Regions from separate parts of the Alteromonas sp. 5NS40-0096 genome, predicted to be linked through region 2. Evidence: predicted binding sites of a transcription regulator. Region 2 holds the regulator's gene; the other holds the start of a gene.
What was found. Region 2 encodes FNR, which switches genes on or off when oxygen is low (the NO sensors DNR and NnrR bind a similar motif). Its sites were predicted from a motif close to TTGATCTAGATCAA; they were not measured.
Positions count from the first base shown of each region.

Region 1: a site for FNR is predicted at 2,214-2,227, ahead of AC27G9_RS12540 (OmpW family outer membrane protein). Genes of this name have one in related genera too.

Region 1 covers NZ_BAAJLQ010000004.1:637-8,222, forward strand. The annotation lists gene AC27G9_RS12525 (gamma carbonic anhydrase family protein) at 1-141, shown strand, start outside; gene aroE (shikimate dehydrogenase) at 159-995, opposite strand; gene AC27G9_RS12535 (group II truncated hemoglobin) at 1,033-1,431, shown strand; gene AC27G9_RS12540 (OmpW family outer membrane protein) at 1,481-2,152, opposite strand; gene hemF (oxygen-dependent coproporphyrinogen oxidase) at 2,294-3,226, opposite strand; gene tsaC (L-threonylcarbamoyladenylate synthase type 1 TsaC) at 3,229-3,798, opposite strand; gene AC27G9_RS12555 (DNA topoisomerase family protein) at 3,805-4,350, opposite strand; gene AC27G9_RS12560 (DUF494 family protein) at 4,395-4,871, opposite strand; gene dprA (DNA-processing protein DprA) at 4,874-5,983, opposite strand; gene AC27G9_RS12570 (LysM peptidoglycan-binding domain-containing protein) at 6,025-7,107, opposite strand; gene def (peptide deformylase) at 7,306-7,586, shown strand, end outside.
Region 2 covers NZ_BAAJLQ010000001.1:717,381-724,966, forward strand. The annotation lists gene AC27G9_RS03235 (FixH family protein) at 1-196, shown strand, start outside; gene AC27G9_RS03240 (heavy metal translocating P-type ATPase) at 202-2,574, shown strand; gene ccoS (cbb3-type cytochrome oxidase assembly protein CcoS) at 2,585-2,788, shown strand; gene AC27G9_RS03250 (sulfite exporter TauE/SafE family protein) at 2,781-3,455, shown strand; gene fnr (fumarate/nitrate reduction transcriptional regulator Fnr) at 3,476-4,213, shown strand; gene uspE (universal stress protein UspE) at 4,333-5,256, shown strand; gene ttcA (tRNA 2-thiocytidine(32) synthetase TtcA) at 5,362-6,312, shown strand; gene rssA (patatin-like phospholipase RssA) at 6,312-7,211, shown strand; gene AC27G9_RS03275 (LysR family transcriptional regulator) at 7,208-7,586, opposite strand, start outside.

The DNA of each region.
Region 1 (7,586 bases), on a different contig from region 2:
AACAAAGTATTGGAAAGCGGCTACCTGTATGTTGGTAACCCAATGCAGAAAAAGCGCCCACTAAATGAAAGTGAGATGGCTTTTCTTAAAATATCAGCCGACAACTACGTTAAATTGAAAGACGACTACCTGCAAGAATGATGCTCTTAGAGGGGTTACTACCCCTCTTTTTGGCCACTTATTCTATCTCTTAGCACTTTTGCAACTTTATCGGTAGGTGGATTTTGCCCCGTCCATATAGAAAAAGCCGCTGCAGCCTGCTCAACTAACATACCCAACCCATCGAGCTGAAGTTGGCTTCCGAGAGCTTTAGCTTTCTGCATAAATACCGTAGCACTAGCCCCATAAACCATATCATATGCCACGGCCCCCGACGAAAATACGGCATCAGGCATAGCAGGGACAGTATTGTTTAAACTCGCTGATGTTGAATTGATCACAACAGAGGGTGGGTTTGGCAGCGGAGCATCAACACTATCTAGCGCGGTTACCCTTTGGTCATTAGCTTCTTCTACCAGTGCAATCGCTTTATCTTTACTTCGGTTTAATACATATATATGTGCGACACCAGCGTTAAGTAAAGGATGAATGACACCTCTCGTTGCACCACCCGCCCCCAAAATAAGAACATAGCTGTTTTGTAATAGCACCTGATGCGCAAGTAAGTCATTAACTAAACCGATACCGTCAGTGTTGTAAGCTTTTAAGTTGCCTGATGGTTGTCGATGGAGGGTATTTGCAGCCCCAGCCAATTTGGCTGCAGCATCGTGCTCGTCCGCTAACGCAAATACTCGTTCTTTGAATGGGACGGTAAAGTTACCTCCCAGTGCCCCCTCTTTAAAAAAGAAGTCGTTTACTTCTGACTCAAATGCTTCCAATGATCCGCAACGCTTATCATATTCAATAACCTCGCCGCACGATTCAGCAAACATTTGATGAATAAGTGGTGATAGACTATGGGCAATAGGATTTCCAAATACGGCGAACTTTTTCATGGCAATCTCAGCATTGGTACAACAGTTAAAAGAAAAGATGAATAAAGGCAAACAGCCTGTCACTCCCTACGATATTATCGGAGGAGAAGAAGGTGTCGTAACTTTAGCGAATCGATTCTACGATATTATGGAGTCAGATCCACAAGCAGAAGCGTTATATGCTATTCATCCAAAGCCACTGGACAATATTAGGCGGGTTTTTGCGCTGTACTTAGCTATGTGGTTAGGCGGACCTAACGATTACGAACAAGAACGCGGACACCCGAGGTTAAGAGCCCGACATTTGCCGTTTAAAGTTACGCCAGCGCTAAAGGCACAATGGATGTATTGCATGAAAAAGGCGCTATATGAACAAGTTGATAATATCGCATTGGCTGACAACTTAAGCGAAGCCTTAAATCAGCTCGCTGAACATATGATCAATACGGAAGAATAAAAAAGGCCAGCATTAGCTGGCCAAAACAGGCAGTGCGAAAATGCGGTACTTAAAAGGTGTAACCGACAGAAATGGTATATACGTAAGGATCAATTTCAATATCAGCAACTTCACCAGCCGTACCATTCAAATTAAAAGACGCCTCTGTGTCGATATCAATCCAACGAACTGATGCGTTGATAGACCATTTTTCATCAAGAATATAGTCAAGACCGACTTGCGCGGTTAAACCGAAAGAATTATCCAAAGACAAATCGGCCAGCCCTGCACCATCGTTCGCAGCGGTAAATTCCTCGTCAAAGAAAATCGTGTAATTAATGCCTGCACCTACATAGGGCTGCAGCTTACTGTCAGGACTATTAAAATAGTAGTTTGCAGTCAGTGACGGCGGTAAGTGTGTGACTTCGCCTAATTGGTTGCCCGTACCAAGAGGGTCTACCACACCAAAGTTGACGTCATGTTTAAACGGCGTTGCGGCTAATAATTCGATATTAATATTGTCAGTAAGAAAATAGGCAATATTCAAACCCAGTTGAGTATTGTCATCGACCGTAACGTTAACGCCTAAATCTGAACCACCGACAAATATGTTGCTTGAAGATTCGTCTGGAGCAACAGTAGTAAGGCCCGCACGCACCAAGATGTCACCTTTGCTATGTGCCATGACATTGGGAGCTATTAGAAGTGCACCTACAGCTAACGCGGCTAATGATTTTTTCATGTGTTATCTCGCTCTATTCAAGTGTATGGGCACACTCTAATAGAGCAAAGCCGAGGTAGAGTTGATCTAGAACAAGTCTAAACAGGGCTAATCTGGACTAAAGATAACAAGTTGATCTGTGTCAAATGAAGCGGGCCTAGATCACCAATCTGTCGGTGTGAGCCAGGTTTGCAACTTCGCTTCAGGGCTATCTGGCAAGGGCTCATAGCTGTATTCCCAACGCGCAAGAGGGGGCATAGACATCAATATTGACTCAGTCCTTCCTCCCGTCTGTAAACCAAACAAGGTCCCTCTGTCATAAACCAAATTGAATTCGACATAACGACCACGACGGTAAAGCTGAAACTGACGCTCGCTCTCCGAAAACGCTGTTGTCTTGCGCTTTTCAACGATGGGAATATAGGCATCTAGGAAGCCATTCCCCACGGCTTGCATGTAATCAAAGCTTTTCTCAAACCCCCATTGATTGAGATCGTCAAAAAATAGGCCACCTACACCGCGAGTTTCATTTCGGTGTTTCAAAAAGAAATAGTTATCGCACCACGCCTTGTGTTCTTTATAGACAGATTCACCAAATGGCAAACAAAGCTTTTTAGCCGTATCGTGCCAATGTTGCACGTCCTCTTTGAAAGGATAAAAAGGTGTGAGATCAAAACCACCACCGAACCACCATATGGGCGTTTCTCCTTCTTTTTCCGCTATAAAAAATCTCACATTAGCATGAGATGTCGGGATATACGGATTATGAGGGTGGATAACTAAGGAAACCCCCATTGCCTGAAACTTACGACCTGCTAACTCTGGCCTATGTGCCGTTGCAGAAGCCGGCATCTGGTCGCCAAACACATGAGAGAAATTCACACCACCCTGTTCAATAACTGCACCGTTTTTGAGTACGCGGGAGCGACCCCCCCCTCCCTGTTCTCTGGTCCATTGATCTTCGTTAAACTGTCCTTTTCCATCAGCTAATTCCAGTGTTTGACAGATATTATCCTGTAAGCTCAATAAGAATGCTTTTACACGAGCAATCGCCTCTTCAGCATTCTCGATGGTATCTAATTGCAGGGACTGCATAATTATCCTCGAATTGTGGCGAGTGTTTCGCCATCTTTAATGGTACTCGGTTTTGACTCTTGACCTATTTCGCCGGCGATGTACTTCACCTTTTGTCCAAAGTACTGAGCCGCTTGCGCCGCAGTTAGTGCAGGTACGAGGCCAGTTGGATTTGCACTGGTCGATACAAGTGGTTTATCTATGACATTGCAGATGTCTCGTACCGTTGGGTGCGCTGTCACTCTCACTGCAATTGTATGATGCTCACCCGTTACCCATTCACTGGCATATTCGCCTTTTGGCAATAACCAGGTTATAGGCCCGGGCCAACTTGAAAATATTTCAGCCCGTCTATCCTGCCGTATAGCATCGTCATTAACGTATGGGAGGAGTTGCGAATACGATGACGCCACCAAAATTAAACCTTTATTTTGTGGGCGCTGTTTCAGATTCAATAATTTTTCAATTGCATCAGCATTGTCTGGGTCACAACCAATCCCCATTACAGCTTCTGTTGGGTAGACGATAAGTTCCCCCTCATTAATAGCTGTAGCGACACGTGAATTCGTCGCCTCTAACTGCTCTTCAATCAACGTTATTTACTCAGCTGTATAATCGCAATCGGATTGGGGACACTGACGCTTTCCTTTCTTATCCAATAAGATGCCCCACCCACATTTAGGGCAAGACTCGGCTACTGGTGGGGAATTTACCACATATCGGCATTGCGGATAATGATTGCAGGCAAAAAATCGCTTGCCATATTTATTCGTCCGCTCAATCAACTCTCCTTCATTACACTGGGGACAAGTGATTGCCGTTTCGTGCTGTTGCTTAATTTGTTCAATGTGGTGGCAATCTGGGAAGTTGGTGCAACCGATGAACATGCCATAGCGGCCTTTTTTGATAGCCAACGGGCTAGCGCACTCGGGACATGATGTGCCAGCAATCTCTTTTAACGTTGTAGTTTGGTGTTCGTGAAGAGGTTTGATGAAGTCACAACCAGGATAACCTGAACAGCCAATGAAAGGGCCAGCCTTACCATGCCGGATCTGTAAACTTTGGCCACACTTTGGACACGGGCCATAAGCATCTTCCAGCGCATGCTCATGTGCACTGAAAAGGGAGTGATCTATCTTCGACATTTTTGCCTACTGTTTTACGCTCTCAATTCGACTTAGGGATGCGTCTAATGTAAAACACCATCCGGCTCGTCGAACAACAGATCTTCCATCTGCGCGTAAGCGTTTTCTTTACCTGGTACATTGAATAATACCATAAGGACAACCCACTTGAGGTCTTCCAAGCAAAATTCCGAAGAGTCTATTTCCATCACTCTATCAATGACCATCTCACGAGTTGACGCATCTAACACGCCAATTTGCTCAAGAAAGAGCAAAAAACCTCGACAACTTACGTCTAGCCTCATTTGTTCTTCGTGAGTATAGATTCGAGTGACACCAGAAGAAATTCCTCTGCAAAAATACGGCTTATTGTCCGTCTCTTGCAATGCCGCCAGTTTTTCCAACCATGCTAAGGCTTTGTAAATTTCGTCGTGATGAAATCCAGCGCGTACCAATTCATCAGTAAGTTCATCTTGGTCAACACGAATTTCCGTTTCACTGTGTATGAAATTTTCAAACAGATACATGAGGATGTCGAACATTGTTATTTCCCCCGCAATTTGATGTACCCACCAGGGACGGCGGATACCAGACCACGCAACTCGTATTGTAATAATCCTGCCATCACTTCAGAAGCTGGCAAGCCGTTGCGTTCGGCGATGATGTCTAACGCAGTAACATCATAATCAACACTATCTAATAATGATTCACTTGCCAAGTTTTGAGCACCACTTTTTTGATTAAATTTTTGTCCAGAATCGAAACGATTTTGCACGTCATATGGCAATGCGCCAAGAACATCATTGATGTCAGTAATCAGTGCCGCACCCTGTTGAATCAAATGATGGCAGCCTTGATGTGAAGGATTCATAACGTGGCCAGGAACAGCCATTACCTCTTTTCCTAGATCTGCGGCCATATTGGCAGTAATCAAGGTTCCACTTTTGATTTTTGCCTCAATGACTATTGTTGCACATGTTAAGCCAGCGATAATTCTGTTGCGGCGTGGAAAGTGCTGAGCTTTGGGTGGTGTACCAGGCCAAAATTCACTCACAATACAGCCGCCATAATCGACTATATCGCGATACAACACGCTGTTGCGCTTAGGGTAAATCACATCATTGCCACAACCAATGACCCCTATCGTTTTACCGATTTTGTCAAAAGCGCCGCGATGAGCAGCCGCGTCAATACCCATCGCCAAACCACTGACTACACATAGGCCTAGCTTACTTAGCTGACCGGCAAGGTCTTGCGCAAACGTTAGTCCTGACTGACTGGCATGCCGGCTACCTACCATTGCGATCATGGGTTGAGTTAATACTTCAGCCTTACCTGTAACAAAAAGGGCAAGTGGCGGAGAGGATAATTGTCTCAGAGAAGATGGATACAAGGGATCACTATAGGTAACGACATCATTGTAGTTGCCCTGTTGGTACCACCTGACGATAGAATCAACAAGTCGGTTGCTGCTGCGGTGGATCGCGTCAGCAAATTTGTGATGAACACCTTGGCCTAGGTTTGACGTTCTCAATATCTGTGTTGGTGTCGCCGCCAACTTGTCCATTAACGCTAGCCAGTCTCGTGGCGTAATCGTGCTTAGGGTAGACAGTTTAATCCATGCGAGCTGTTGTTCTGAGAGATTTGCTTTCACCAATATCGCCCCGTGGCGAGCGATATTGGTTCAATGGAGAGTTAAGGATTGGCAACTATCGCACCGCGTTTTACCAATTCGCTTGACCGTGTAATGATGCCATAGCTCGCTTTATCAAAAGTTTTGAAGACCACAAGTTCGCCAATTTTCAGAGCGGGTTGCTCAACAGTGGAACCGTCGTTGAATACACTGCGAACGACGTTACCTTCTTCTTCATACTTAGGTGAATCACCATCAATAATCGTCGGGCCTTGGGCATAAATTCCCATCACTGTACCCGGCTTAATATCGCGTTTACCTAAATCGAGAATGACAATATCGTATTTTCCAACCAATCCCCTAGAATGCAGATTGTCTACGATAAAACCTCTTTGCTCATCTGCAGCAATCAACTGCATCTCTTTTGCTGAACTAAATTTACCCGAAAACAGACGATCTCCGCGCTTGGCTTCGAAATTAGAGTCCTTTACTTTGATTAGCCATTCATCTCCCGCTCGAGACTCCACCATATCAGCATCGGCTATATGATGAATTTGTACGCCTAACTTCTCGCCATCCATATCCTCGATAGTAGACTGCTTGCGGACAATACGATACTGATCTTTAGCACGGCCAAATTTACGACTGAGCACCAAATCATCAGTGACAAATCGAATATCACCGGATTGATTTCCGAGGATATGCGGCAAACGCTCGTATGCGTCTTCGCTTAATATTTCATTTTGGTCAACATAAGGAGCAATCGCATCCCATGGCAACATATTAATCGGTGAGGGTTTTGTCGTTCTTGAGCTCGATGGGGTCAAAACAATGTGGGCTTTGTCTCGCTGGACTTCGATAACGGGTTCGCCATCAACATAGCGAATGGTGAGCACGTCACCGGGGTAAATCAAATGTGGATTGTTAATTTGAACATTGTTCCGCCACAACTCCGGCCATAGCCAAGGCTGTTCCAAAAACATGTTCGCGATATCCCACAAGGTATCGTTTTTCTTTACGGTGTAAGTGCTTGGTGCATCATCCTTGAGATCCACGCCGAAAGCAAAAGACGATGCGGCAACCAAAAAGCCTGCTGTAGCAAGGCATGTTAGTTTACTTGTTAATTTCTTGAGGCTGCTGCGCATAGCCAAATCTCCGCCCGAGGTTTCACACTAATGGTTTTATTTAATTTAATCTCTCGATGCGATTATGCCAATTGAATAATTTAAACTGCACGCATCATTGGATATACGTTAGAATAGTAACTGAAAAAAGAGAGTAAAGACCGCCGTCTATCGGATCGTATGTTAATTTATACACAGTTTAAGAGATAAAGAGTCCCAATGGCTATTTTAGAAGTTTTAAGTTTTCCAGATGAACGCCTTCGCACTGTTGCTAAGCCTGTTGAAAATGTCGATGCAGAAATCAAACAACTCGTTGCAGATATGTTTGAAACAATGAAAGATGAAAATGGCATTGGACTAGCTGCTACGCAAGTTAATCGCCATGTGCAAGTTGTGGTAATGGACGTATCTGAGGAACAAAACGAACCTAGAGTATTCATCAACCCTAAAATCACGAAAAAAGACGGCGTCACAATCAGCGAAGAAGGCTGTCTTTCAGT
Region 2 (7,586 bases):
GTTTTATCACACGACGATAGAAGACAGAGACACCAGTGTTTTGCTCTCTCGTGATGCCAATGGCGTTTATCGCGGCTTTGTCGAAGCCTCGTTAGAGGGTAAATGGCAGATCACACTTACTCCACTTGATGAAAGCTGGAAAGTACAGCGCACTCTCGGCCTGCCCAGAACAGGTTGGTTTACCTTTAATCCCTAGCGCTTATGGCTGTCGTCGATTGTTATCATTGCGGTTTACCCGCCGAAACGCACGATAATTTCCGTGCTACCGTTCTCGACGAAGAACGGGTGATGTGCTGCCCTGGCTGCAAGGCTGTGGCTGAAACGATAGTGGCAAATGGCTTAGAAGATTATTATCGTTTCCGCACGGCGCCTGCAGAACAAGGTGATCAAGCTCTTGATGACACGCTAGCTAAGTTAGCGATTTATGATGAGCCTGCATTGCAAGAAGAGTTTGTTCATGATCAAGGCGAGCTCAAGGAGATTCAACTTACCGTCGAAGGCATCACGTGCGCTGCATGTGGCTGGTTGATTGAAAAACAATTATCTCGAGTTGAAGGCATCAGCCAAGTTGCTGTAAATGTTGCAGAACGACGCGCTATGGTAGCTTGGAATGACAATTCGGTTAACCTCTCTGGTGTACTCAAGGCTTTAAACAAAATTGGCTACCCTTCTTTGCCGTTCCAACCCGATCAGCATGAGTCACTGTACAAGAAAGAGCAAAAAACATATCTCAAAAAACTTGGCTTAGCGGGTTTAATGACGATGCAAGTCATGATGTTAATGGCGGGCATGTATTTTGATTTGTTTGGTGCCATTGAAAATGAGACCAAACAATTCTTCCATTGGATCGCGGCAGTTCTCACTACGCCTGTTGTCTTGTATTCGGGAAGTGTTTTCTATGTTGGAGCGTCCAAGGCACTGTCAGCACGTACGGTCAATATGGATGTTCCGGTCACGATCGCGATTTTTGGAACCTATGTAGCGGGTATTAAGTCAGTCCTAAGCGAGTCTGGTGACGTCTATTTTGAATCGATTTGCATGTTCGTATTCTTGTTATTACTCAGCCGCTACCTAGAACACCGTTCAAGACACAAAGCCGCTCAAATCTCCGCAAATATGATGCAGCATATGCCTGTCACGGCCACGTTGGTCTCTGACAATGGCAATTTAGATCAGTGTTTAGCAAAACAGCTACAAACAGGGCAAACCGTACTGGTTAAAGCAGGGGAAATCATCCCTGTCGATGGGCAAGTCATTGATGGAATCAGTGCGGTCGATGAGTCTATGCTAACAGGCGAGTTCAAACCGGTGTCCAAATCGCGTGGTGACGCGGTGTACGGTGGCACAGTGTCGCAGACTGGTGCATTAACAATCGAAGTGACCCAAACCTTAAAAAATGCATTAGTAAGTCAAATCATCAGATTGCAGTCTTCTGCAATGGCAACCAAGCCCAAAGTCGCGGCGACAGCCGATACCTTCTCACGTTACTTTGTTATGGCGGTGCTAGGATTATCCGCCCTCACCTTCGGATTTTGGTCGTTTCAGGGTAGTAGTGACGCATTTTGGATCACGATTTCAGTGCTAGTTGCCACCTGCCCTTGCGCTTTGGGTCTTGCAACGCCTTCGGCGTTGACATGTGCTATGGCAAAACTCAATCGCGGTGGGGTTTTACTCAAGCGAGCCGACGCACTCGAACAGCTCACTGCGATAGATACTATTGCACTCGATAAAACGGGAACGTTAACGCAAGGAAAGTTCTCAGTGACAAAAGCCTGGTATGCCGACGGTACTGACAGCGCTTTGCTTTACGACATTGTTTGTACTTTAGAAGCGCGCTCAGAACACCCCATTGCCAGCGCATTTACCTCACAAAATGCTTTACCTCAGCTTTTAGACTTCAAGGTTGTGCCAGGAAAAGGCGTTGAGGGTAGTATCGGCCAAGAGAAATACCGATTGGGGTCAAAGCATTTTGCAGGCGCGAAAACCGAACAGCACTGGGGAAATGTCTATCTGTGTAATGAACAAAACCAATGCCTTGCCGTTTTTGAAGTCACAGACAATATCAAAGACGGTATTGCAGAGGTGTTGAAAAGCCTAGACGCTTACACACTATGCTTGATAAGCGGTGATACTCAACAACACGTTTCATCAGTCGCCAATACACTCAATATCGACACCTTGTTCGCCGAGCAAACCCCCGAGGACAAGTACAAAACGGTAAAAGCGCTACAGGCCAAAGGGCACAATGTAATGATGTTAGGCGATGGTATCAATGATGCGCCTGTTCTCGCGAGTGCTGATGTCTCGGTTGCCGTCGGCAACGCTACTGACGTAGCGAAGAATGCTGCAGATGTTATCTTGCTGTCTAATGAACTAGATAACGTCCCCGAACTTCTAGAAACTGCTCGCGCCACTAAGCTAAAAATCAAGCAGAACATTGCATGGGCAGTTGGGTATAATGTACTGATATTACCTTTCGCTGTATCTGGCATGCTGACACCATGGCTCGCAGTGATTGGCATGTCATTGAGTAGTATTATTGTCGTTTCAAACTCGACCCGTTTGTTAAAATAGGGCTAGCATAGTGAGTATTATTTACGTATTGATCCCTCTGGCTGTCATTATCGTGGCAATTGCGATTGGCGTCTTTTTTTGGGCTGTTAAATCAAACCAATTTGAAGACTTAGAGCGTCAGGGATATAGCATTTTGTTCGACGACGACCTACCAAAAGAACAAAGACGACAGCCCGACGTACAGCAGCCGGACTCTCAAACCAAGAATGACTGACTTTAACGTATTCTCTGCGTTTCTTATTGGTGTAGCAGGCGGCGTACATTGCGTTGGTATGTGTGGTGGTATTGCTACGGCGTTTGGCGCAACGATTCCGTCTCATCACCCTAAGAACGCTTATATCGCGTTATACAACCTCGGTAGAATATTAAGTTACACGGTTGCTGGAGGCATCACCGGCTTTTTGGGAGGCGTTGTATCGCTGTCACTGCGTAATGGATTAGTTTATCTATCTATTGTAAGCGGCATTATACTCTTGCTACTCGCTTGTTACTTGGGTAACTGGTGGCGAATATTAACCGCAATCGAAGCGCTCGGTTCTCGGGTCTGGAAGCGAATCCAGCCTTTGTCTAAACGGTTTTTGCCAGTTGATTCCTATGGTAAAGCGTTGGGTTACGGCATGATCTGGGGTTGGCTACCGTGTGGGCTGGTTTACTCTACACTGACATGGTCAATGGCGTCTGGCGATGCCCTAAACGGCGCTGCCATCATGCTAGCGTTCGGCTTGGGCACGCTGCCAACACTCTTTGCAGCCAGTTTATCCGCACAATGGTTGGTCAAAGGTTTTCGGCACCCCGTTGTTAAACAATGCATTGCCACTTTAGTCGCAATATATGCAGTTTTCTTGATTTATAATGGTTACAATAGTATCTATAACGCTTAGGCAAAGGACCCGGAACGACTATGAGCAAGACCAGCGATTTTTCAATACATTGTCAAAACTGTAGTTTCAGTCACCTGTGTTTACCAGTTGCGCTCAATAAAACAGAAATTGAGTCATTGGACGACATTGTTGAACGAAAAAAGCCACTGCATAAAAATGATAAGTTAATTCGTTCTGGTGACAGCTTCACAGCCTTGTACGCGGTGAGAAGCGGTTCGTTCAAATCGTTCGTCAGTGCCAAAGATGGCGAAGAGCAAATCATAGGGTTTCATTTTCCTGGTGACATTATTGGCTTTGATGCGCTGCGCAACAATACCCATGAAAGCTACACCCAAGCCCTAGAAACCGCCATGGTCTGCGAATTGCCCTACGACACATTAGACAAAATGTCGGTACAACTACCTAAGCTGCGCCACCAAATCATGAGTTTTATGAGTGCAGAGATAAAGCAAGACAATGAAATGATGATGTTGTTAAACAAGCGTACCGCAGAAGAACGCTTGATCTATTTTATCGCGCAATTGTCGCAACGTTTTGAAGAACGGGGCTTCTCATCTCGAGAATTTAATTTATCAATGACCCGAAACGAGATTGGAAACTACTTGGGTCTTACGGTCGAAACGATTTCCCGTTTACTTACGCGTTTTCAAAAAGAAGGCATTATTCAGGTTGACGGTAAGCTTATTACCATCACGGATTTCGACGCGATGGAAGACAAACTCAACAATATGGGCGTGCAAACAAAAGAGGTGATTTAAGCCTCTTTTTGATCCAAAACAAATCACATTTTTCTATATTCGACCTACACTTATGTAAAGAGGCAACACTAACGTTGGTTCGTTGTGTTTAATGACTATTGCATTAGGGAAGGTCGCATATGATTAACTACAATCACTTACTCGCTATCATTGAGCCTGATAGAGACAATCAACCTGCCCTATCCCGGGCGATCGAACTTGCCGAAAAGACGGAAGCCAGCATTACGGCATACATGGTGATCTACGATTTCTCGTACGAAATGACAACCATGCTCTCATCAGATGAACGAGAAGCCATGCGAGAAGCCGTAATCAAAGATCGTCAAGCTTGGTTGGAGGATGAGTTAAAACACTACAAAAGTAACGCAGCAATAAAGGTGGTTGTTGAATGGCACAATCGCGCCTATGAATCCATTATACGCTTTGCCATGGCACACAGCTGTGACATCGTTGTAAAGGCCACAAAACCTCACGATGATCTGACTTCAGTCATTTTTACGCCTACGGATTGGCATTTGTTACGCAAATGTCCTTCTCCGGTGTTGTTAGTAAAAGACCACGATTGGCCTGAGGATGGTAACATTATTGCAGCCGTCAACGTCGGCACCGAAGACAGAGAGCATGCGCAGCTCAACGACAAACTCACCGTGATTGCGAAAGACTATGCAGACTTGCTGATTGGCAAGGTTAACTTGGTTAACTGCTACCCCAGTACACCGCTCAACATCGCGATAGAGGTCCCAGAGTTTGACCCAACGACTTACAATGATTCTGTGCGAAATCATCATCTACAAGAGATAGAACGTCACTCTAATCGATACGATATTCCGCTTGAACGATGTCACGTAAAAGAAGGCTTGCCGGAAAGCGTGATACCACAAATTGCAGACGCCGTTGATGCGGAACTCGTCATCATAGGCACCGTGGGTCGCGTTGGTCTATCAGCGGCGTTAATTGGCAACACCGCTGAGCATGTAATCGATAGTTTGCAGTGTGACGTGCTTGCGATCAAACCCGACGGTTTCCAATCCCCAATACGCTAATATCCAATGGATAAACGCGCTGACTCTGTTTAGAACTAAGGCTATGCGCAGGTGCGGGCATTTTGTATAATGCCCGCTTTTCGAGTAATAGAGCACGTTTCGCGCATGAATCAGAACGCAGTAGAAGCCAAGTTGACAGAATCCGGCTCAACCAGTTCACAACAAAAAGCCAAGTACAACTTCAATAAATTACAAAAACGCCTACGACGAAATGTCGGTAAAGCGATTGAAGACTTTGGCATGATTGAAGCAAACGATAGAATCATGGTTTGTCTTTCCGGAGGAAAAGACAGCTACACCATGCTCGATATCCTCATGTTCTTGCGTAAGATAGCTCCTATCGACTTTGATATCGTCGCGGTCAACTTAGACCAGAAGCAACCGGGCTTCCCAGAACATATTCTGCCCCAATACCTCGAGAGTGTCGGTGTTGAATACAAGATCGTAGAAGAAGATACCTACTCTATTGTCAAAGACAAGATCCCGGAAGGTAAGACTACCTGTTCTTTGTGTTCTCGATTGCGCCGAGGCATTTTGTACCGAACGGCTACCGAATTAGGCGCAACCAAAATTGCGCTGGGACATCACAGGGACGATATGTTAGAAACCCTGTTTTTGAATATGTTTCACGGTGGCAAACTGAAATCAATGCCGCCTAAATTAGTCAGTGATGATGGTAAACATATCGTAATCCGCCCTTTGGCTTACTGCAGCGAAAAGGATATTGTTAAATACTCAAACATTGCCGATTTTCCTATCATCCCGTGCAACCTTTGTGGTTCACAAGAAAATTTGCAAAGAAAACATATCAAAGCGATGTTGCAAGACTGGGACAAACGGTTCCCTGGCCGCATTGAATCCATGTTTCGCTCTATTCAGAACGTGGCACCTACACACCTTGCAGATAAAAACTTACACGACTTTAAAAGCATTGAAACTACTGGAGCGCCGGTAAAAGATGGTGACATAGGTTTTGATGCACCAACATTTGAAGTTGCACAAGAAAACATGGAAGATGCTATTCCAATCGTCAATATCATGGAAGCAAAACAGTAATGAAAATAGGCCTAGCTTTAGGTGCGGGCGCAGCTCGCGGATGGACCCACATTGGCATCATAAAGGCACTTGAAGAGCTGGGTATTAAAATCGACGTAGTGGCAGGTTGCTCCATCGGCGCTTACGTCGGTGCAGCGTATGCCAGCGGCAAACTAGAAGCATTGCAGGAATGGGCGTTCTCGCTTTCCGAATGGCAGGTACTCTCCCTTATGGGTGTTGGTATCCGAAAAGGGGGAATTGCGAGTGGCCAGAAAGTATTTGATAAACTGATAGAAGACTTCAGTGCGCCGACATTTGAGTCGATGGATTTACCATTTGGTTGCGTCGCGACTGATCTTTCGACAGGCAGAGAAGTGATCTTTAAAAAAGGTGACGTAGGGGAACCTGTCAAAGCTTCTTGTGCGATTCCCGCCCTGTTTTCTCCCGTCGCAAAGGACGGTAAGTGGTTGGTAGATGGTGCGGTAGTCAATCCCGTTCCGGTTAATTTGTGCCGCCAACTTGGGGCAGATTTTGTTATCGCCGTCAATTTAAATGCTGACTTTAGACCACAGCGTTTGGTACAAACTCGCCTTGAGCACGAAGCAGCGAATCGCAAGACAGACGATTTTTTCTCAAAAAGTCAAAACGTGCTACGCCAGTGGTTTTCACCTGAGACAACTGCAGAGAAGAACGAAAATCCACCTGGTATCTTCAGTGTGATGAGCAGTGCACTAGAAATTCTTCAAGCGCGTGTCACCCGCTCTCGTTTAGCAGGCGATCCGCCGGATATATTGCTCGAACCGCAACTCACTGACGTGGGTATCATGGAATTTCATCGTGCCGAAGACTTGTTTGAAAAAGGCAAACAAACGGTGTCTCGTATCGAAGAGCAGATTCGCTACCAGTTGTTACTGAGTTAAGCCCGAAAATGTGTGGTGCTGTCGAGCAAAAAGTCGATAAGCACCCTCACCCGCCTCGCTTTTTGCGAGTTTTGCATGAAGTAAATGTACAAACCTGGGTATTCATCCCAGTATTGCTCTAGTAATGGCGACAACTGCCCCTCAGTAAATTGATTTTCAATCATCGGTGTGACGATCCTTCCGATACCAAGACCTTTAATTGCAGCGTCTATCATTGCATCAGTGTCATTGACAATTAACGCGGTTTTTCCTCTAACGGTATGCTGTTGTCCATTATCATTGAGTAATAGTGGCGCTATTTGATTAGAACCAATAAAGCGGTACTGAATAAACTTGTGTTCACTGACGTCTGAGAGTGTTTTCGGTAAGCCGTAT